DNA from 3 places in the Paenibacillus sp. V4I7 genome. Region 1 is predicted to be linked to each of the others. Evidence: riboswitches for the same ligand, from Rfam matches in the RefSeq annotation. Region 1 holds a riboswitch; each other region holds the start of a gene.
What was found. Region 1 has a riboswitch for cyclic di-GMP ahead of QFZ80_RS21305 (response regulator). Riboswitches for the same ligand answer to the same signal wherever they lie in the genome.
Positions count from the first base shown of each region.

Region 2: it holds a riboswitch for cyclic di-GMP, as region 1 does, so the genes downstream of both, QFZ80_RS09490 (putative bifunctional diguanylate cyclase/phosphodiesterase) here and QFZ80_RS21305 (response regulator) in region 1, are expected to answer to the same signal.
Region 3: it holds a riboswitch for cyclic di-GMP, as region 1 does, so the genes downstream of both, QFZ80_RS18980 (putative motility protein) here and QFZ80_RS21305 (response regulator) in region 1, are expected to answer to the same signal.

Region 1 is NZ_JAUSZD010000002.1:4,367,607-4,375,233, reverse strand. It holds gene QFZ80_RS21330 (extracellular solute-binding protein) at 1-427, shown strand, start outside; gene QFZ80_RS21325 (amidohydrolase family protein) at 485-1,540, shown strand; gene QFZ80_RS21320 (Rieske (2Fe-2S) protein) at 1,556-1,915, shown strand; gene QFZ80_RS21315 (hypothetical protein) at 2,079-2,324, opposite strand; gene QFZ80_RS21310 (ParA family protein) at 2,311-3,075, opposite strand; gene QFZ80_RS21305 (response regulator) at 3,516-3,878, opposite strand; cyclic di-GMP riboswitch class I at 3,990-4,078, opposite strand; gene QFZ80_RS21300 (hypothetical protein) at 4,395-4,742, shown strand; gene QFZ80_RS21295 (ABC transporter substrate-binding protein) at 5,005-6,105, shown strand; gene QFZ80_RS21290 (nucleoside hydrolase) at 6,176-7,108, shown strand; gene QFZ80_RS21285 (ABC transporter permease) at 7,136-7,627, shown strand, end outside.
Region 2 is NZ_JAUSZD010000002.1:1,856,031-1,863,657, forward strand. It holds gene QFZ80_RS09480 (sulfite exporter TauE/SafE family protein) at 57-824, opposite strand; gene QFZ80_RS09485 (MFS transporter) at 1,021-2,352, shown strand; gene QFZ80_RS09490 (putative bifunctional diguanylate cyclase/phosphodiesterase) at 2,373-4,154, opposite strand; cyclic di-GMP riboswitch class I at 4,217-4,308, opposite strand; gene QFZ80_RS09495 (HAD family hydrolase) at 4,515-5,165, shown strand; gene QFZ80_RS09500 (GNAT family N-acetyltransferase) at 5,207-5,629, shown strand; gene QFZ80_RS38925 (DUF3502 domain-containing protein) at 5,640-5,705, shown strand; gene QFZ80_RS09505 (electron transfer flavoprotein subunit beta/FixA family protein) at 5,988-6,824, shown strand; gene QFZ80_RS09510 (electron transfer flavoprotein subunit alpha/FixB family protein) at 6,886-7,627, shown strand, end outside.
Region 3 is NZ_JAUSZD010000002.1:3,833,251-3,840,877, forward strand. It holds gene QFZ80_RS18940 (M15 family metallopeptidase) at 1-1, opposite strand, end outside; gene QFZ80_RS18945 (GNAT family N-acetyltransferase) at 226-768, opposite strand; gene QFZ80_RS18950 (GNAT family protein) at 806-943, opposite strand; gene QFZ80_RS18955 (dipeptidase) at 1,122-2,498, shown strand; gene QFZ80_RS18960 (GNAT family N-acetyltransferase) at 2,523-3,029, shown strand; gene QFZ80_RS18965 (RidA family protein) at 3,118-3,525, opposite strand; gene dapA (4-hydroxy-tetrahydrodipicolinate synthase) at 3,540-4,421, opposite strand; gene QFZ80_RS18975 (LysR family transcriptional regulator) at 4,545-5,417, shown strand; gene QFZ80_RS18980 (putative motility protein) at 5,480-5,686, opposite strand; cyclic di-GMP riboswitch class I at 5,701-5,787, opposite strand; gene pyrE (orotate phosphoribosyltransferase) at 5,862-6,509, opposite strand; gene pyrF (orotidine-5'-phosphate decarboxylase) at 6,550-7,239, opposite strand; gene carB (carbamoyl-phosphate synthase large subunit) at 7,294-7,627, opposite strand, start outside.

The sequences.
Region 1 (7,627 bases):
AACGTATACGAAGGAAAACGGCAAATCTGTCTACAACAAGGATTTCGGCGCTTCGCCATTCACGACACTGCGTAAGGATTGGGGCGTTTGGTACGATATGGTTACGCTCGATAATGCCAAATCCCGCGAGGTGTGGGAGCGCGGCTTAAGCGACAAGAGCAAGGACATTAACAAGAGATACGAATCGTTCATTATTCCAGCGCCGAAGCAGATCGTCAAGACGAAGGAAGAGCTGGAGCTGGAAAAATCGAAGCTGAACAACCTGAACAAATTCCTTGAGCAGAAGCTGACTGAATTCGTAGCGGGCAAGACGCCGATCAACGATAAGACGTATCAAGAATTTATCGATCAAGCGAAGAAGCTCGGAGCTGACGAACTGTTAGGTATGTACAATGCTGCCTATACCCGAACATACGGTAAGAAGTAATCAATTCGTGCAGCTAGGAGGCAAAGGTAACCTATACGCCGGAACGGAGGTGTTCGCATGGCCGAAGATTTCAAGGTCATTGATGCAGATGTCCATAATGAACAGAATGATGCCGATTTGCTGCCGTATCTGGCCGAACCATGGCGGTCACGCGTAGCGACGACCGGAATCGGGTATGCAGGCTCTGGTTACTATTCGCCAGTAGGCGTCATGAAGAAGGACGCCATTCCGGCCAATGGCGGCAAAGCCGGCTCGGACCCAGACCTCATGATCAAGCAGCTGCTTGAGGGCTACAATGTCGAATACTGCGTGTTGACCGGGGTTGTGTACAATATTTCAACGACGCACGACCCTGATTACGCAGCTGTGATTTGCTCAGCCTACAACGACTTTTTGATCGCCGAATGGCTTGGTAAACACAAGGCGTTCAAGGGCGCCATGGCCGTCGCCACGCAGGACCCATCTCTTGCCGCGAAAGAGATCGACCGCGTCGGGGGCCATCCCGATATCGTCGAAGTGATGATTTCTAGTGCGGCTCGTGCCCCCCTCGGCCAGCGACAGTATCATCCTATCTATGAGGCTGCGGAGCGGAATGGTCTACCTATTGCGATTCATCCGGGCGCGGAAGGAGGGGGCAGCTCCACGGCACCTACCGCTGCTGGGTATCCGTCCCGTTACATCGAGTGGCACACATGCTTGTCGCAAATGTTCATGGCTCATCTTGTCAGCATGGTATGCGAGGGCGTATTTGAGAAGTTCCCGCGGTTGAAAGTAGTGCTTACCGAGGGAGGTATTGCTTGGCTGCCGCATCTGATGTGGAGGCTGGATAAGAACTATAAAGCGCTCCGCTCTACCGTCCCTTGGCTGAAGAAGCTGCCTAGTCAGTACATTCGAGAGCATTGTTATTTAACTACACAGCCCATTGAGGAACCGGATAATCCGCAGCATTTGATCGATTTGTTCAATATGATTGATGCCGAGAATATGATTCTGTATTCGAGTGATTATCCGCATTGGGATTTCGATTCACCAAGTATGATTCTGCGGAGACTAAAGCCGGAGGCGAAGCGTAAAATCTTTTACGAAAATGCCAAAAGCCTATATAACCTTTAACTCACGGAGGACCTTATGACGGTACATTACGTGCTGGATGCGGACGCTGTCTCCGAAGGCGGTCACGCCGTCGTCACAATCGAGGGGAAGAGCATCGGCATTTTCCGGATAAACAATGAATATTACGCTTTAAACAATTATTGCCCCCACCAGGGGGCACCGATGTGCGCAGGACTCGTATCTGGTACTACGCTCCCTTCGGACGTGTATGAATACGAGTACGGTAAAATGGGCGAAATCATCCGCTGCCCCTGGCATGGCTGGGAATTCGATATTCGAACCGGCAAATCTTTATTCAGCGAAAAGATTTGGGTAAAAACGTATAAGGTGAATGTGCAAGACGGCAAAGTTGGTGTTGATCTGGAAAGAAAGTAGACAACGAGAATAAGCGAAATAGGAGGGATCGAATGGGCTGAAAACTCCTATTCGATCCCCTTTATTCTTTTTGTAACAGGATAGAACTGAATTCATTTAAGTTGCTAATGTTTATTAAAAAATGGCAATTAGAGCAAACTGTTATTTAAATTATCCGAAGGGCCTACTCGACCGGGGGGTTATTTTTATGTCTTCGCATATACTCTTTCACGGCCTCTACCACAACATCAACCATCTTCTTATTCTGTTTCGCGGCGAATATCTTTAACTCAGTATGGAATTGTTCATCGAAATCAAATGTTGCTTTTTTCTTATTTACAGGTTTCTGTAAACCTGTATTTACAGTTTCCTGTATTTCTTGACTCCGCCGTTTTCCTAATAACTGTTCAATCGCATCACGCTTGGACACGCTGCTCCAGCTCCTCGACAAAATTTCTATAATTGCTTAATGCCGATGTATCCATATTACTGTATTCCTGTATTCCTGTAATAGAAAACTCCTTGATTCTATTTCTTCGCTTTATTTCCGATCGAAACACAACTCCCTCGTATTCTCTCCTTACCCTATCAATGATTGTTTTATCAATGATTGTTCTAGAATCGATCATTGTTGGCAATATGCCGCATAAAACAAGGTCCAGCTTTTTAACCTCTTTGATGTGAATCATTGTTGCGATGTATCTGTCCAGCGCGTCATAACACATTGGTTCGCATTGTAGCATGACGATTGCATAGTCGGAAGCCACTAAACCATTAATAGTGTGCTCTCCGAGATTTGGAGGTAAATCAATAAGTATGTAGTCGTATCTGGCCTTTACTTTATGTAGTGTATCTCTCAAAATGGTCGAACTCATTGAAGGATTTTGATGGATAAGCATGGGCAGAGTTGCAAGCATTTCATCAGCCGGAATGAAGTGAAGGTTGTAGGTTAACTTGCGGATGTAGGGGGTGGGATTCATGTTTTTACATGCCTCAAAAATAGTCATTTTGGAGTAATCGTGTATATCTCGTTGAGTAAGAAACTGTGTCAAATTGCCTTGGCTATCGAAGTCGACACAGAGAACCTTGTACTTCTTAGAGAGAAGATACCCCGTGATGGCCGTGGTTGTCGTTTTGCCAACGCCGCCTTTTTGATTACCGATTGAAATAATGGCTCCCATAACCCATTCCTCCTTATTTCTGTAAACCTTTATTCCTGTATATAGTTCTACAATAGATCTATTTAAAAGGGGGTCATGCACGGTCAAGTTGAGAGTGTATTCGGCAACCATAGCGCCAGGAATTTCTCTTTCAAATCAATTTTCTGTATATGTATCCATAAGGTCACTTTTCGCCAAAATAATAGGACCTCAACAAAACTACGAATGAACAAAGAATGATTAGAACCACCAGCGGTTTATTCGAAAATCCGATGCCCAAAATATGACAGAAAGTAGATAGAAAGCATATATATCAAACTTTGGAAAAACAGATACATGTAAAACCGTAATCATTAGTAGAGTAAGAATGAATCCGTATCGAAATACATAATCACGGCTAAATAAGTGATGGTCCAAAAAGTTGAATGGCGAGGCATTCAGGTGGAGAGCATTGTGGGCATTCACGAACTCAGTACCTTTTTTACAGCTTCAGCTACCCTGTCTTTATCAAAAGGCTTCACAATAAAATCTCTAGCGCCAAGGGTAATGGCTTCAATAACAAAGGATTGTTGCCCCATTGCGGATACCATAATGATCTTTGAATCGCTCTTGTAACTTTTAATTTCCTTTAATGCCGTAATACCATCCATCTCGGGCATTGTAATATCCAACGTAATCATGTCAGGTGAATGCTGTAAAAAAAGAGAGATGGCCTCAAGTCCATTCGATGCTTCGGCTACAATTTCATGCCCTAATTCTAAGAGGATGTTCTTAATCATCAATCGCATAAAGATAGAATCATCAACAACCATTAGTCTCGCCATATTAATTATCACCTTTCAGAGGGACTTTCTACCTAGCTATTTACTGTTATAGAACATAAGGAAAACTCCCCTTAAAAGAAGAATAAGGGGAGTTGTGGATATATCCCTTCCTTCGGTAACTGGCAAGCATAGCGAAGTATTTCGCCTTAGCTCCTTTAGCTTTGCGTCACTAATTTTCATTAGCTTTGCTCTTATCGTTTAGCAGAAGAATTACTATGTATTCTAAAGTATAGCACTCTTAATACTAGTAATAAAGTACTAGTATTAAAAGTTTCTGCGAGGCAGCCCTTGATTTATGTTAACCAAGATGAGTTATGCTGCCCGAATCCGTCGCGAATATCAAGCAATATTTGTAAGACATTCGGGAAATTGGATCATTTAGATGTGTTATAGGTAAATAATGCCCGATTTCAGTGAGAAAGACGAACGATTCTCTTGATTAATTCTGAAATCCTATGTATTATTAAGATAGATTTTAACGCATAAGGGTTGATAATTGATCTTGAAGGTGATTCCATGCCACAACTAGATTCTAATGAATACAAGAAGAAGCTGTGTCACCTCTATAACGAAATCTCCAAAGAGTTGTTTGGGTTTGGCACAACATTGCTGAAGGTTTCAATTGATCAGAATATTATTACTTTTCATGCCAAGCACCGCCGCTCACCGCGTTCAACTGCATTGGAAGGCGAGGCGCCAACGCTCAAACACGAAGTCGATTTTTATATGTCCTCTATATACAAGAAGAGAATCCGGGACAGGCTGGAGCAAGAACTGGGCTTATCCATGGATGCGGTATTAAGGGATTATGATCCGCCGACGCAATGGGCAATAACGAACATTATTCTTAAACAAACCGAATAGTTTAGTCGAAGGTGTTCTCTTTTGATTTATCTTAAGAGGAAACCACATGTATACCAATAGATGTCACTTTGCATTGTTTACAATGAAGAGTGCTCTTGATTAGAAGCTTCTTTCTATCAAGGGTACTTTTCTTTTTTTTTGTATAGCTGGATTTAAGGCGAAACGCGCATATTTCTGGGGTCATGAAGAATACTAGTAAAAATTTAACAGGGGATTCACGCATTAAAATTATACATGATAAAACTTGGGAGGACGATGAATGATGAGACAAAAAATGGTTCGTGGTTTAATTTCTTTATCTGTAGTAGGACTAGCCTTAACAGGTTGCGGCACGAAGGACCAGGGTAATACAAGTGGAGCTACGACAGCACCCACAGCAGCTGCCACAGCGGCATCCAAAGGGGAACCTACAACTTTAATCATTTCCACCTGGGGTTTTGCGGATGATTTCTTTAAGAAAGAAGTGTACGCGCCGTTTGAGAAGGAGCATAATGCCAAGATTGTTCTGGAGATAGGAAATAACGCAGAACGTATGAACAAAGTGAAGCAGGGCAGCTCGAGTGTGGATCTCATTTATTTATCTGACTATTACGCACAACAAGGAATTGAAGCGGGACTGTTCGATAAGATCGACCGCAGTAGGATTCCGAATTTGAAAGACATTTATGATCTGGCCAAGGCGCCGCTGGGTGAAGATTATGGTCCAGCCTACACGGTAGGTCGACTAGGCATTGCTTACAATCCGAAAGCAACAACCAAAGAAATCAAGTCATGGAGCGACCTATGGAGTCCAGAACTCTCCAAAAAGCTGACACTTCCTAACATCACGGGGACAACTGGCCCAATGGTCTTGGATGCAGCATCTGTCGTTGCTGGAAATGCAACGTTTAATGAGGATCAAGCTTTTGCAAAAATTAAGGAGTTGAACAAAGGAGTCGTTAAATACTACGGCCAAACCTCCGAATTCGTAAACATGTTCGCACAAGGGGAAATTGCTGCTGGTCCTATCATGGAAATGTACGTGAAGGATTTGAAAGCAGCTGTGCCAGAAACGAAGTTCGTCTCCCCGCAAGAAGGAGCTTACGCCGTAATGAACACGGTCAACGTGATTAAAGGAAGTAAAAACAAGCAGCTGGCTGAGGATTTCATCAACTGGCATTTGAGCAAGGAAGTACAGGAGAAATCAGCGAAAGCGAAAGTAGATTCACCTGTAAACACAACACTTCAGCTTTCGCCTGAAGAAGCTACAGGGATTACCTATGGCGCAGACGTGGTGAATAAACTTCGCAAATTGGATATGAAATTCGTCAATCAGAATCTCAAAGCATGGATTGCCCGCTTCAACAAGGAAGTTGCTCAATAAATAAAATCAATCAAGGGTATATGCTTATATACCCTTGATTTCTTCAATAGGACTTAAAGGGGGCTTAGTCATGAAAAAGAAGGTCATCCTAGATGTAGACACGGGTGTGGATGATGCGCTAGGTATTCTTTTGGCCATTCGCAGCGGAGACATGGATGTTCTCGGAATTACAACCGTGAATGGCAACGTTTCTCTGGATCAAGCGACCAAGAATACATGTAAGATCCTCCAACTGCTTGGGATGGAAGAGAAGATTCCGGTCGTTAAAGGGGCAGACAAGCCTTTGATGCGAGCTTCTCACTTTGAGCATCATGTCCATGGCAATGACGGGCTTGGCGGCGCTTTAAGCGATATGCCGGTTCATATGCAGACGACCGCTGGACATGCCTCCGATTTTATCGTGGAACAAGTACGGAAGCACGCCGGAGAAGTCACGTTGGTTATGACCGCGCCGTTAACGAATCTGGCATTGGCGGTTATGAAGCATCCTGATCTGATTCATCAGGTCAAGGAAGTCATTGTGATGGGGGGCGTCGTTCAAGGCTTCGGCAATGTAACGCCCACGGCGGAATACAATATGTATGTCGATCCGGAAGCCGCGAAGATCGTTTTCCAGGCAGGTTTTCCATCCTTAACCCTTGTAGGATTGGATGTGACGCGTAAAGCGCTGCTGACCGATGAACATATCCGTGAGCTCGGAGATTCTCCCATAGCCCGCTATGTTCAGGAAAGCACCGCGAATTATATGAAGCGTTACTATGAACGTAACGGAGTTCGGGCCTGTGCGCTTCATGATCCACTTGCAGTCGGAGTGGCTCTGAATAAACAGTTGGTCACGACACGCCATTATTACGTTGATGTCGAAATCCGAAGCGAGCTGTGCGACGGACAGACCGTATGCGATTTCCAGAACCGCTTGTCCAAAGAGGCTAATGTTCATGTGTGTACGGATGTATTGGCTGACGAATTCCTCCAGCTTTTTATAAACGCCTTGCGTGCCTAGCGAACCCAGGAACAGGAGTAAAGCTACATGAAAAAAACGTACTTATTTTTATTATTGCTACCGGGACTACTGTTCCTGACGATTTTCATGGTGATACCGATCTTTCTCACGATAGGTTCAACCTTTTTCGATAAAGGGACGTTTACGCTGGGAGGGTACTTAAGTTTCTTTAAAGACCCTTATTTTCTCAAGATCGTGTGGACGACGCTGCGTGTCAGCTTGGTAACCACCCTATTTTGCATATTGCTTGGATTTCCTGTGGCTTACTTCATCTCCAAACAGAGTCCGAGACAAAAGGCGATCTTACTTGCATTAGCTATTTTCCCGCTGCTTACGAGCTCGGTTGTCAGGTCGTTCAGCTGGATGATTATTTTAGGTAAAAAAGGGCTGCTTAATAATGCCTTGATGGCCATTGGTATCATCCAAGAGCCACTCAATATTTTGTATACACCAGCTGCGATGATGATTGGTCTTCTCCATTTGTTTCTTCCGCTCATCATTATTACGTTGGTCGGTGTT
Region 2 (7,627 bases), 2.5 Mb from region 1:
TTCTTTGTATGGATGACCGGTTCAATGGAAAATAAAAACAGAGCCTCAGCTGCGCTTCATCCTATTAATTTAATGCCGCTAATTAATATCAGACTTGCAATAATTGTGCGCAGAATATTGGTCGGTGCCTTGGTGGATAGCATGCTGCCGATAATGACGCCGGGAATGGAACCGATGAGAAGATTGAGGACGAGTGTATAATTCACATTCCCCATACTTGCGTGCAGAATACCTGCTGTTGTCGCAAGGAAGAAAGCGTGAGCGATGTCTGTTCCTACGAGCTGAGCAGGGATCATACGGAAAAAGTAAAGCATCGCAATGGCATACAGGGAGCCAGATCCAATGGATGTAAGCCCGACAACGAAACCCAGTACAGCACCAATTGTGATGGTTAGTCCTCGTTTCTCCTCCAAAGATTTGAGCTGCCAGCGATTTTCTTTGATCTTGTGGCCGAAGAAAACCTTAAACAAGGTTGCAATCGCTACTAGAATCAAGACATAACCAAGGGCATGCTTAATAATGATCTCCTGATTATGAAAGAACGAATTGAATAATTTCAAAACAATAACGGCTGCGATTACACCTGGAATACTACCCATAGCTAACATTTTAACCAGCTTGAAATCAATCGTTTTCTGCCGCCAATGCTGAATCGTGCCAAAAAGCTTTGTAATCGAATTATAAAGAAGGTCTGTTCCCACGGCAATTGAAGGATGAATACCAATCAGGATCAAAATAGGGGTGAGCAGCGAAGCTCCGCCTACACCAGTCAATCCGACCATAAAACCAACCAATACACCCATAAATAAAACTGTTAAAGTCATGTTGTCATGTCCCCAATCTAATTACCCACTAACCATATTGGATTAATTTTATTACAGAGAAAAGCATTATGTAAAGGAAATTTTTTAACTTGCTTATTATTTGACTTCATCATGCGCTGAGCATGCTATTCATCCATTCTGGAATCAGTTACAATATATGGATGTGAAAAAATCAGCATGTAGGGAGGGGACATCCATGAGAAATCGAACAACGGTTATGGTGAGTATTGTTTTGGCGGTATTAGTGTCGTCTATCGATACCACGATTGCGAATACCACCATGCCGATTATAGTGAAAGAAATTGGTGGCAATGACCTGTATGCATGGGCATTTACCTCTTATATGGTCCTTTCTACTGTACTAGCTCCACTAGCAGGCAGACTTTCTGACCTATTTGGGCGGAAACGTATCTTTGCAGCAGGTATACTTCTGTTTCTTTTCGGATCTGTTCTTTGCGGTTTATCTCAGAGCATGCTGCAGCTGATCCTGTTCAGAGCCATTCAAGGGATTGGTGCAGGGGTGATGATGCCTTTTCCTGCCATCATTGCGGGAGATATTTATCCAGTGGAGCAGCGAGGTAAAGTTCAAGCGTATTTTACCGGGATGTGGGGGTTATCTGCGATTTTAGCGCCTCTACTGGGCACGTTCTTCGTTACCTACCTGAGCTGGCGGTGGATTTTTTTCGTCAATATACCGGTATGTATCATTGCACTTCTTGCCTTGCAGCCGTATAAGGAAGTGTATCAACCGAAGAAAGCAGTGGTCGATTATGGCGGAGCTATTTTGTTTGCCTGTGGAATATCCTTATTGCTGCTTACAACAGCAGTTGAGCATTATAGCTACATCTATGGTGCGCTAGGGGGGATATTTATGATTGCTTTCTTTTTTTATGAGAAAAGACATCCTGCGCCAATTGTTCCGTTAAACCTACTTCGCAATCGTCCGGTGGCCATAATGATTGCAAGCTCCTTTCTCAGCTGCGCGGCTCTCTTTGGGACTTCTAGCTTCATTCCTCTCTTCTTGCAAAATCAAGGCTACTCGTTGTTTGTCAGTGGTATTGCTCTTCTGAGTACATCCATTGGGTGGATGGCCGTTGCTGTGCCTGGTGGAAATTGGGTGCTTCGCTATGGATATAAACGGCTTTTAGTTATAGGTAATATGATACTCGTTATTACAGCAGCCTTATTTTATTTCATACACGAAGGTACTCCATTCTGGTACACGTTTACCGCACTAACGGCGCTTGGTCTTGCTTATGGAATAATTTTCACCATTACTACAATCGGTTCACAGCAGCTTGTAGAAGCGAACCAGAAGGGGATTTCCACCTCGCTTCAGCTCTTTGCACGGAATATTGGAACAGCGGTCAGCGTAACCATCATGGGGGCAATCCTTACTAAATCCAGCGTCTTTTATACGGGTATTCACGGCATGTTCGTATTTGGACTTTTGGCAAGCTTACTTTCATTGGCCATGCCGTTTGCTATTCGCTCGGTGTCCAATCTGAAAAGCCAGAAGACGGAGTAACATCCGCATTCTGGCTTTTTTCATAAAGCATTTGGACTAGCATTATCATCATGGATCATATAACTCTTTTCAAATAGCTCGGCTGTAAGTGGAACAGATAATAAGTATCCTTGTATATGTTGACAACCAACTCTCTCTAAAAAAGTGAGCTGTTCATGAGTTTCTACACCTACAGCAATGACACTCAATTTTAAACTATATGACATGGCCATAATAGCTTCAATGATAGAAGAATCAGAAATAAAGGTAGAGATGTCTTTAATGATCGATTTATCAATTTTCAAAGTATCGACTGGATACTTATGTAAATAACTTAAAGAAGAATAACCAATTCCGAAATCATCGATGGAGATTTTAACTCCCTCACGCTTTAAAGCATAAAGCTTTTCCATACAGCTGAGGCTGTTATTCATCAATGCACTTTCGGTAATTTCAAGTTCTAAGTACTTTGCTTCCAGCTCATTTTGATGCAGAATATCAAGAATCATTGTCACCAAATCTTCTTGATGAAACTGAACAGCGGATATATTGATTGCAATAGGAACAGGCTCCATACCTGCAGCTTGCCATTTATTCATTTGTACGCAGGCCGTTTGTAATACCCATTTTCCAATTGCAATAATTTGTCCGGATTCTTCTGCAATAGGAATAAATTCCTTCGGCGAGACGCTTCCTAACTCATGGCTATCCCACCTAAGTAAAGCTTCAACGCCGATGATTGTGCCGGTAGGAATATGGAATTTGGGTTGGTACATCAGGTAAAGCTCATTTTGTTCTCTGGCTGTCCGAAGGGATTGTTCACAGGCACTTCTCCTCGAATGAATGACACTCAGTTCCTGTTCATAAAAATGATAATGGTTTCCTCCACGTTCTTTGGCCCGATACATCGCTTGATCGGCATTTTTCAGTAAAACCTCCGGATCTTCTCCATCGATAGGATACAAAGAGATACCAATACTGGTGGAAACAAAAATATTTCGCCCGTCGATTTGGAAAGGAGCTTCCAATTGTTGAATGATTTTCTCCGCTTGCACAGCTGCTGACTTCCGATTTCCGAAAGGGAACAAAATCACAAATTCGTCGCCACTTAGTCTGGAGACAATGCTTTGTGCAAACAAGCTTTCTGAGAGCAATGCGGAGAACTTTTGCAAAACAAGATCTCCTAAGTGATGGCCTAAGGTATCGTTGATGTGCTTAAACCGATTTACATCAAGGAAAAGTAGCGCTAAGCTTTGCTTATGTTGTTTGGCGTTGTTTAACGCATCATGGAAAAGCTGATTGAACTGGTTGCGATTCGGCAAACCTGTCAGAAGATCAAAGTAAGCTAGCTGCTGTATCATTACTTCAGATTTCTTTTTTTCAGTCAGATCGCGAAGATAAGCTGTATAGACAAGCTTTCCTTTATACGGAGTGCTCGTAATCGTTATTTCTGCCGGAAATACGCTGCCATCCGATCGAAATGCTTTCAATTCGATTCGCTTACCGATAATCGTCTCGTCTTTAGCCGTGAACAGCAGATTTAAGAAGGTTGTCTCCTGGCCATCTTTTTCAAAAAGAAAATCAATTAACGTAAGCCCTAGAGCTTCTTTGCGTTCGTATCCAAAAATGGCTTCTGCCGCAGGATTAAACGCAATGATCTTCCCACTTGAATTAAGCAACATGATACAATCGATAGCAGACTCTAAAAGGGATGCTTTGAGTGCTGTTTGGTTAGTAAAGGATATGTAAAGAGCAGTTATTGAAATAATGAACGTTAGCAGTATGAGGTAAATAGGATAACTATCTATTAGCGTAAGATGCATGAATCAACCTCATTTCGTATAAATAAAAAAGTTCATCCCGAATGAAAGGATGAACTCCTTGACTCGGTAACCTGTCGTCCATAGCATCCAATTAGGGGTGCCTTAGGTCATGGCTTTGCGTCGCATTGTTTCCAATGGTTTGCTTTTGACGATTCTATATATGTAGTTCAAAAGGCACTAGTTAATGATGTAAAAAGCTTATATACCAGTTAATACGCCTCATTATAATTAGTTAAAAATGACGTGTCTATAGCGGTATTTACATATAATTAGCGAAAAATGTCGAATTCAACTAAAAAAAATTAATAATGCTAATTTCTTAAAATTTCTATAGTTCTAGAGATGGATAGGTGAGGTTTAATGAGTATATCAAGTCAAGTTCGAGGCATTATTTTTGATATGGATAATACACTGCTGAGGTCTAGCATTAATTTCCAAATGATGAAAAAGCAAGTGGCGGACTACCTTACAGAGAATGATTTACTGCCAGTTGGTTTCCCGATTCAAGAGCATACCACATCAACCATGATTGAGCATGTGAAAGCGAATGGGATACCTGAAGAGTCCTATAATGAAGTAATGAATATGGTCGTTCAACATGAACTAATAGGCATGGAGGGTGCAGGACTGGAATCCCATGTTTCCGAGCTTCTAAATGTTTTAATGACGGGCTATGTCCTGGTTATTGTTACAAATAATTCATACAAGGCCGCAGTACATGCGTTGGAAACGACTGGAATTCATCCATACTTTGATTTGATCATCGGAAGAGAGCAGATGAATGCCATGAAACCATCTCCCTCCGGGTACTTAGCCGCTAAGCAGCATTTTCCACAAATTCTTGAGAACGAATGGATATCGATCGGTGATTCGTGGATAGATGGCAGAGCATCCGTTGATGCAGGAGTTCCCTTTATCAGCTATGGGCCAAACGGACATCTGATGAAGGAGAAGGGAATCACCCCTATAACGCATATTGACAGCTTGCTTAAGTTGTTAGATTATGTGTAGATAATGTAAAACGAAAGTAGTGAATAAAGATGTTAGTGAATGTGAAATTCCGACTTAACGAAATTGAAATACAAGAACTGCTGAGTTACAGCGTTTTCCCCGATCCGGAGGCGCTGCAACCTGTCATTGAGCGTTATGAAAATGATGCTAATCTATGGTTGTTTGGATATGAATCCGAAGGTATCTTGGTGGGCATCATCGGCTTTGAGCTCAGTGATAATCAGGAGATGACGATCACTCATCTGGCCGTTGAACCGGAGAGCAGAGGGGTAGGCTTTGGACGGGGAATTATCCTTGAAATTATTGAAGATATGCACCCTGTTCGAATCGTGGCTGAAACGGATGAAGAGTCAGTCCAATTTTATCGGAATATTGGGTTCGTTATTCGCAGCCTTGGGGAGAAGTATCCCGGTGTTGAGCGTTTCCTATGTACCTATGAGGTAGAAGAAGCGGAAGAGGATTAAAGCGGCAGGTATGGATAAAATTATTGCTGAGAAGCAAAGACAATTAGACGAATGGGCGAAAACGAACAAAAAATAAGCCTTAAATAAGGAGAGAGCTGCATTCCACGCTTTGGCGTAGGTTGCGGCTTTTTCATTCTCCGAGCAACATCGGTAAGATTACTTTTGGGCCTTGGACTAAAGTAAGTGTCATGTTAGGAGGCTTTTCGCATATATTGTGTTAGATTATTAACTTAAAAAAAAGACTGAAAGCGATTTCGTTTCGTCATTTTAAGTGACAAAATTCACAATGCTGACAAGCTCAGATCCGTTTGCTGTCGAATGTGCAAGCAAGTTTCCTAAGAAATAGGAGGGTGCAGAGATGCTGCATATAGTCGTTTGTATTAAGCAGGTACCTGACTCTAGAGAAATTCGCATTGACCCCAAAAATAATACGTTAATTCGCCAAGGTGTCCCAAGTATCGTGAACTTCTATGATATGCATGGGCTGGAAGAGGCGCTCCGTATTAAGGATGAACAGGGGGCAAGGATTACAGTAGTCACAATGGGACCTCCGCCAGCGGAGAAAGGATTAAAGGAATGCATCTCCCTCGGGGCAGACGATGCTGTGTTGGTGACGGATCGCGGCTTCGCGGGAGCGGACACGCTGGCGACATCGTACGTTGTTGCCCGAACCATCCGTAAAATTGCTGAAACGTGGGGACCGGTGGATATCGTTTTTTGCGGCAAACAAACGCTGGACGGCGACACGGGGCAAGTTGGGCCAGGCGTCGCATGCCGATTGGATTTGGAACAGCTTACTTATGTAAACAAAGTTGTTGATGTGGATGAAAAGCGGCGAAAAGTTCGTGTGCATCGGCTCTTGGAAGATGGCATAGAAGTCGTTGAGACAAGCATGCCGGTGCTGATCACGGCGCTGAAGGAACTGAATAAGGTGAGACGAGCATCGCTGCCCGGTATGATTCGGGCTGCGCGTTATAAGCCGACTGTTTGGACGACAGCTGATTTTCCGGATCTTGAAAGAGCGAAAATCGGGCTAAAAGGCTCACCAACGATCGTAGCCAAAACATGGGTGCCCGAGATAAAAGCGGTTAAAACGCACATGATCGCGTTTGATTCACCAGAAGAAGCCGCTGCTCAGCTAGCCGATCAGCTCATGACGAAAGAGATGCAGACTTTGTTAGACTGGTCTTCATGAAAGAAAAGCAGGGGTACTACCTAAACTCTGAATCACCGTTATGGGAATGGAGGAAGACACGATGACAAATGAACAAACACACGACCAGCCTGAAGCGTCGATGCCCGATTGGTCGGCATATCGGGGGGTATTAATCGTTGTAGAGCAGCGAGATGGAGCTGCGAAGAAGGTTTCCTGGCAGCTGCTGGGCGAAGGCAAGAAGCTGGCCACGAAGCTTGACGCGCCGCTCATGGCGCTTGTGATCGGTGAGAATGTGGCTCACCTCGCCGATGAAGCCGTGCATTACGGCGCGGACAAGGTGTTCCTATGCGAAGCACCTGAGCTTCGCACCTACCGGACTCGGCCATACAGCCGTGTCTGCTTGAAGCTGATCGAGGAAGCGAAGCCTGAGATCGTGCTGTTCGGCGCGACAGCGACGGGCCGCGACTTGGCAGGTGCGATAGCGACACACCTGCCGACGGGGCTGACGGCCGACACGACGCAGCTCGACGTGGAGCCGCCGCCGTCAAGGCTGCTGCTGGCCAGCCGGCCGGCTTTTTCCGAGAAGATGATGGCCACCATCCTCTGTAAGCAGTACCGGCCGCAGATGGCGACGGCGCGCGCCGGGGTGTTTCAGGCGCTGCCGAAGGACGCGACGCGCCAAGGCGAAATCATTCGCATCGAGGCGACGATGCGAGAGGAAGAGATTGCCGCGCAGGTGCTCGACTTCCTGCGCGAAACAGGCAAGCTCAATCTCGAGGATGCCGAGATTATCGTGGCAGGGGGCCGCGGACTTGGCGGGCCTGATGCTTTCGGGCTGCTCG
Region 3 (7,627 bases), 530 kb from region 1:
TCCTCAGTTCCTCCTAACCTTCCATTCACTCCAAGGATAAGGAAAACTAATTAATAAGAAATGGGGTTAAAAATAAAATTTTTCTTAAACTTGTACATCACCCTCAATAAGTCCCAAATAGGAAAAGACCGCTCATCGCCACCTTCATAGCGATAAACAGTCTCTATTTATGTATTAAACATATTTCACAAACTCACCAATCGGTTTACGATAACCGCGCGGCCGCTAGCTGGACGTGTCTTCTTTCCCAATCGTAATTAACATAACAGGAACGTAACGTTCCTCTAATTGAAGAGCCTCAATGAGCTTGTCTGCCTCAAAACCGATCATCGGACAAGTATCCCAACCCTGCTCTTTCGCCGTAAGCATAAATAACATGGCGGATAGACTTGCATTCCGAATCGCTTCATCTCGCTTGAACGGCTCTCCCCGTTCTTCATAGAAATGTGTCACTTGCTGTACTTCGGAATCTAACTCTTGTTTACTAGAGAATCCCAAATGGAAAAGTCCTTCATTTATTCTCGCAGAATCCTTATATGCTTCCAAATCGCCAAGGACCGCAATAACTGCGGACGAGCTCTGAATTTTGTATTGCTTATAGGACGCATCATACACCTTCTGTTTCATCAAAGGGTCTGTAACAACAACATAATTAGCATGTTGTAAATAAAAGCCCAACTTCTCAACGACCTTCAGAGATGCCGTGTTTCGAGGCATGATATTGGCTTCAATCCGATGTAGATTCATTACATCAAAAGCGTAGGTAATAATCGCTTCCCTCCGTCATGAGTCCCCGATTAAGGAGCTAATACGTTTCATTACGTTCTAATTCCCACGGTTCAAGAAAGGTTCGATTACGTATCACATAATCCAGAACTAGATCTACGGAAGAACGATCCAGTAAAACTAAAGACATTCGTTCCGTCTTAACAAAGAGTTTCATGAACTCCCCCCTTCAAATAGCAGAATTTACCTATACAATAATACCCACTTCTATTTACATCGTGCAACACTCTTATAAAATCGGTATCTGCATCACATATTTGCAGGAATTTACTTGCATTTGGGGAACTTAAAAGAAGCCCCGATTTAAATGGCTTAAAAAGAAGGAGAAATCAAACATGATAGAAACGATCAAAACCTATTTGAATGAGCAAAGGGACCAACACATAGAGGAATTAATGCAGTTTTTGCGGATTCCAAGCATAAGTGCTGTTGCCGAGCATCAACCAGACATGATTCGCTGTGCAGAATGGACGGCTCAGTCTTTGAAACAAGCCGGTCTTGAGAACATTGAAATTATGGCTACTGGGGGACATCCAGTTGTCTATGCAGACTGGTTGCATGCTCCGGGTAAGCCAACTGTACTAGTCTACGGACACTATGATGTTCAACCGGCCGAGCCGTTAGAACTGTGGAACACTCCTCCTTTTGAGCCCGTGATTCAAGATGGCAAACTATTTGGCCGCGGAAGCACTGATGATAAAGGTCAACTACTGCTTTACGCCAAAGCGATTGAGGCTTTTTTACGAACACACGGCAGTCTACCTGTTAATGTGAAATTTTGTATTGAAGGCGAAGAAGAGATCGCGAGTAAGCATCTACCAGCATTCGTGGAAAAGTATAAAGATAAATTACAAGCCGATACCATTGTTCTTTCCGATACTCAGATGCAAGGACCAGGAAAACCTGCACTTATGTATGGTCTTCGCGGGCTTGCTGGGTTTGAAATTACGATTGATGGCGCAAATAGTGACCTTCATTCTGGCCTGTTTGGCGGCGCGGTTCAAAATCCAATTCACGCTTTATCGAAGCTGCTAAGTTCCTTCCATAATGAGAATGGTCGAGTAGCGGTCGAAGGCTTCTATGATCGAGTCATTGAACTATCGGACAAAGAGCGCGAAGCCTTTAAACAAGTAGAACCCGACGCGAACAAGGTTCGATCGGACTTACATGTTGAGACCTTATATGGCGAAAATGGGTTCTCTTTCTACGAACAAACGACTTCAAGACCGACCTTGGAAATCACATCCGTAAGCGGCGGCTTTCAAGGTGAAGGCATTAAACCAATCATTCCTAATCGAGCTAGCGCTAAAATAGCTTGCCGTCTCGTTGCGGCACAAGTACCCGAGGAAATCATGGATGCGGTTGAAAATCATATCCGCGCCCTCTCTATGCCTGGCGTAAAAGTAACCCTAGACCGCCAGCTGCGCGGAAATCCTTTTATCACGCCAATTGACGAGCCTGTAATGGTAGCAGCTGCGGAAGCTTATGAGGATACCTATGGCGTTTGGCCTGTGTATACTCGAAGCGGAGGTTCAATCCCAATTGTTGAAGTGTTGGGACGCGTATTAGAAGCACCCGTAGTGCTGCTTGGCTTTGGTCTACCAGGTGAAAACCTGCACGCGCCGAATGAGCATTTCCATTTGGTCAATTGGGACAAAGGAACAGAGACCATCAGTCGTTTTTGGTTAAACCTTGCCGAGATGAATAAATAACCACTGAAAGGTATGAGCCTACTCATGAGTACGAATCATCTAACGATCCGCGATGCCAGCTTGGAAGACTTAGCAGACATTGTACGAATTTATAATTCCACCATTGAAGGACGCATGGTTACAGCAGATACAGAACCCGTAACCATAGCCAGTCGCGAAGGCTGGTTCTATGAGCACTCTGCGGATTTCCGCCCTTTATGGGTATTGGAAAACGGCAGTGGCATTTGTGGCTGGCTCAGCTTTCAGTCCTTCTATGGCCGACCCGCCTATAACGCTACAGCGGAAGTCAGCATTTATGTCGATGAAGCTTTTCGCGGCCAAGGCATTGGCCGTTACCTGATGGAGCACGCAATAGACGCTAGTCCAAAGCTGGGACTGAAGACACTGCTTGGCTTCATTTTTGGCCATAACGATCCTAGCCTCCACCTTTTCCGCAAATTCGGCTTCGTCAACTGGGCTCATCTGCCTGGCGTTGCTGAACTTGACGGAATCGAACGCGACCTCATCATTCTTGGTAAACGTGTAGGATAAAATGTAAACAAAGAGCGCCTTTTCCCTTATGCCCGCGATTTCAAATCGCCTTCTAAGAGGATAAGCGCTTTTTTTATACTTAAATGCCTTACTTCAAGCCATTCTCAGTTTCCTCCATCAACAGAGCTTCAACCTCAATCTCTATCAACAACAAAGGATCTATCAAAGCCTTCACTTCAACCATCGTCGCCACGGGCTGAACGTCACGGAAAAACTCCCCATGTGCCTTGCCAAATTCCTGCCATAAGGAGATATCCGTTACATACATCCGCGTTCGAATGACATCTGACATTTGCCCCCCAAGTTCTTGCAGCGCCTGCTCGATCGTCTGGAGGACGAATTGTGCTTGCACATACGGATTACCTTCGCCAACGACCTCTCCATCCCTCATTGCTGTTGTGCCAGCAACCTCAATGCGGTTCCCCACCCGAATCGCCCGGCAATATCCTACTAGAGGTTCCCATGGAGAACCTGTAAATACTCTAGTCCGATTCATCAAATCTCTCCCTCTCATTTTTGCAAATAATCGGCTAACTTCTCCTGCAGGCCTTCTGTCACCGAAAGCAGCGGCAAGCGAAGTGTTCCGGATTCAATGACACCTTGCTGCTCAAGCAGCCATTTGAGAGGTGCTGGATTAGGCTCTTCGAAAAGTAATCGGATGAGTGGCAGCAATTCATCGAATAGCTGCTTACTCATTTCGTGTTGACCTGCAACAAAATGCCGATAGAACGAAACAAACCGCTCAGTCATTACATTCGCTGACGCACTCATAACCCCTTTAGCACCGGAGCTAAGCGCCGCAAAAAGCAGTGAGTCCTCCCCACACAGTACGGGTTTCGAGCCTAGACGAGTAAGCTCAGACACCAATCGGGTGTTCGGCGTACTGTCCTTCATACCTATGACACCATCGAGTTCAAGTATCGTACGCACAGTATCAAGTTCCAACGTAACACCCGTGCGATGCGGTACTTCATATAAAATAACAGGGACACCAACGCTGGCTGCCCGGCGAAAATGTTCAATGATCCCTTGTTGACTCGGCCGATTATAGTAAGGCACAACGACTAAAACGGCGTCAGCCCCTAATTTCCCTGCAGCCTCCGTCTTTTTCACCGTGGACAAGGTAACATTCGTTCCTGTACCTACAATGAGCGGAACATCTACTTGCGCAGCCTCGCGAGCCGCTTGTGCTGTAGCGAACAAGATCGCCATTTCCTCATTTGTAATCGTCGGCGATTCCCCTGTCGTTCCATTGACGACCAGTCCGTCTACCTCATCTTGAAATAAATTGTAAGCTAGATTATAGAAAGAGGCTGCATCCACCTCGTATTCCTCATCAAATGGCGTAATAATGGGAACATAGATCCCGTTTAAGTCTTTTTCTCTTAACATCCCAATCATCTCCCAATCCTCATTCATTTGTACATTCACTTTAGCATGGATCATTGAATCACAGTTAGCTATAATAAATGATAAGACTCATCAAAAATTTTGATATTAAAGCGAGGGGTTCCCATGGATTTAACCTATTTCCGAACCTTTCGGGAGGTTGCACGGAGAAAGAGCTTTACACGAGCTGCCGAAGAATTGGGCTATGCGCAATCCAGTATTACGATGCAAATTCAGAAGCTGGAACGAGAGTATGGCGTACCATTATTCGAAAGATATGGACGTCAGCTTCGATTAACAGCACCTGGTGAAAGCTTGTTAAAGCTGGTCTTGCAAATGCTTGACCTCTATGATCAATCCAAAGAAATGATAACAAGTGAGGTTAGCGGAACACTGACCATCGGTACGATTAACTCACTCGCAGCTTACTATTTACCGCCCTATTTACATGTACTGAAACAGCTTTACCCTGGTCTTAATATCCAGCTCTTCCCTGACAGTGAAGCTTCGCTTATTACCAAAGTAAGAGAAGGGGATTATGATATAGGGCTAATATTAGATCGTTATCCGGCAGACACCGCACTTGCATGCACGAAAGTCAGAGAAGAACCTTTGGTTTTGGTAGCACCGCTTGAGCATCCGCTAACGAAGCGAGCACAAATACAGCTAACTGATTTTCAACAAGCCGAATTTATCGTTACTGAAGAGGGCTGCATCTATCGAGGTATGTTTGAAAAGTTACTAAAAGATCATGCTGTCCCGCTTCAAATTGGATTTGAGCTCGGTAATTTAGAAACAATTAAGCACTGCGTCATGAATGGCCTTGGCATCGCCCTGCTGCCCCAAATTGCCGTACAGAACGAACTGGAACAAGGGAAACTTGCCCATCTTCCTTTTTCACATTCGGACTTAAAACTGGATCTTCAACTGCTGCTCCACCCCAAAAAGTGGATGTCCCAGCCCTTGCAAACATTCATTCAACAACTGACTCAAGAATAACCTCGGCAAATAAAAAAAGAAGCTCTCCTATTCGTAAAGGTAGAGCTTCTTCTGTTATGAACTTATATGCGGATGTCGAGATTACCACCCAAATGCGGTGTCGCAGAAGCGGTAACCAGCTGTTGGGATTTAGCAAAATCCTGTATTAATGTACTAGATGAAGCTGCTTGCATATCACTTACTTTGCTTAAAAGCTGAATGCCAACGGCTTGCTTCAATGCATCTCCACCGCTAATTGCAGTCAGAACACTATTGATATTTACGAGCACTTCTCCTCTCATCGTTCGGTAGCTGGCAAGCATGCGGCCGTAACCGAGAAGCCCCTATAGCTTTGCGTCTGTCGCTTTCGCGTCATTTGCCATTTCGCAGATGTTAGGCAGTACCTAGCACTTATCCAGTATAGGATATTCTTACACAATTCGTCAATCTTCGCATTATAAGTAGCTACAGATCTACACCAAATGCAGCAGGATTTGATCTCCAAGAACGAAGTAATTCCATGTCTTCTTGTTTGATTTTCCCCTTCTCTAAAGCCACTTCAAGCAGTGTGGAGTAATTGGAAAGAGTGTACAGTGGCATATCAGCATCTTGGAACGCATCTGTTGCTTTATCTAGCTGATAGGAGAAAATCGCCAGCACGCCCAGCGCTACAGCGCCAGCTTCTTTGACTGCAATAGCTGCTTTCAAAGAACTGCCACCCGTAGAGATAAGATCCTCAATCACGATCACCTTTTGACCTGGTTTCACAGTGCCTTCAATCAAGTTCTCTTTGCCATGTCCTTTGGCTTTATCACGAATGTAGATCATCGGGAGACCTAGCTTCTGAGCTACCCAAGCGGCATGAGGAATCCCCGCTGTTGCCGTACCAGCAACAACCTCAGCATCCGGAAATTTCTCTTGGATCAAAGCTGCGAAGCCGTCAGCGATCGCTTCGCGAATAGCTGGGTGTGACATTGTCAGACGATTGTCACAATAGATTGGCGACTTGAGGCCAGAAGTCCACGTAAAAGGCTGCTGCGGTCGAAGTGCTACTGCTTCGATATCTAATAATGACGCTGCAATATGCTGCGCGATTGTTTCGAGTTGACTCATGTTCCTACCACCGTTCCTTCCGTTGTTAGACAAAAGCATGCTACACGATTGAATCGATAATCGCTTCAATTGCTGCTCTTGGATCCGCTGCGCCTGTGATCGGTCGACCGATCACGACGTAATCCGTCCCCTGCGCGAACGCCTCAGCCGGCGTCATGATGCGCGACTGGTCACCCACGTCGGCTCCAGCCGGGCGAATGCCTGGCGTCACGGTGACGAACCCGTCACCACACGCCGCCTTAATCGCTGTCACCTCTAGCGGTGACGCGACAACACCCTGCAGCCCCGCAGCATGCGCCAAGCGGGCATAGCGAATGACGGCCTGCTCAACCGTACCGGTCAGGCCGATCTCATCATTCAGCACCTGCACGCTGGTGCTGGTCAACTGCGTCACGCCGATCACGATCGGACGTACAGCTCCAGTTACTAACCCCTTGTCGACACCCTCCAAGGCGGCTTCCATCATCTGCTTGCCTCCGGCAGCATGGACATTGAACACGTCAACCCCAAGGCGCGTCACGCTTTCCGCGCCGCCTTTGACTGTGTTCGGAATGTCATGCATCTTCACATCGAGGAACACCTTGTAGCCGCGATCTTTCAGACTCGCGACGAAGCCGGGACCCGCAGCATAGAACAGTTGCATGCCCACCTTCACGTAACACGGGATGCCTTCGAGCTGCTTTAGCAGCCCTTCAGCACCTTCTGCGTTAGCATAATCCAAAGCGACCATAATGCGTCCAGTAACATCTGTGCGAGTTAACGTACTCAAATTCGTCACTCTCCTTTAGACATGAATTGGCATTGCTCGTGAGGAGAAGTTGATCGTTTCAAGCATATTAACAAGCGCTCTTACTGTATCAAGTGATGTCATACAAACTACACCGTTCTCTACAGCTTCACGACGAATGCGGAAACCATCACGCTCTGGCTCTTTACCTTTCGTCAGTGTGTTCACAACGAACTGTGCATCACCGCTGCGGATGAGATCAAGAATGTTAGGCGAACCTTCGCTCAGCTTGTGAACGGTCGTCACCGGAAGACCAGCTTGTTCGATCGCTGTTGCCGTTCCGCCTGTTGCAATGATTTTATATCCAAGGCGATAGAAGCCTTTTAAGATT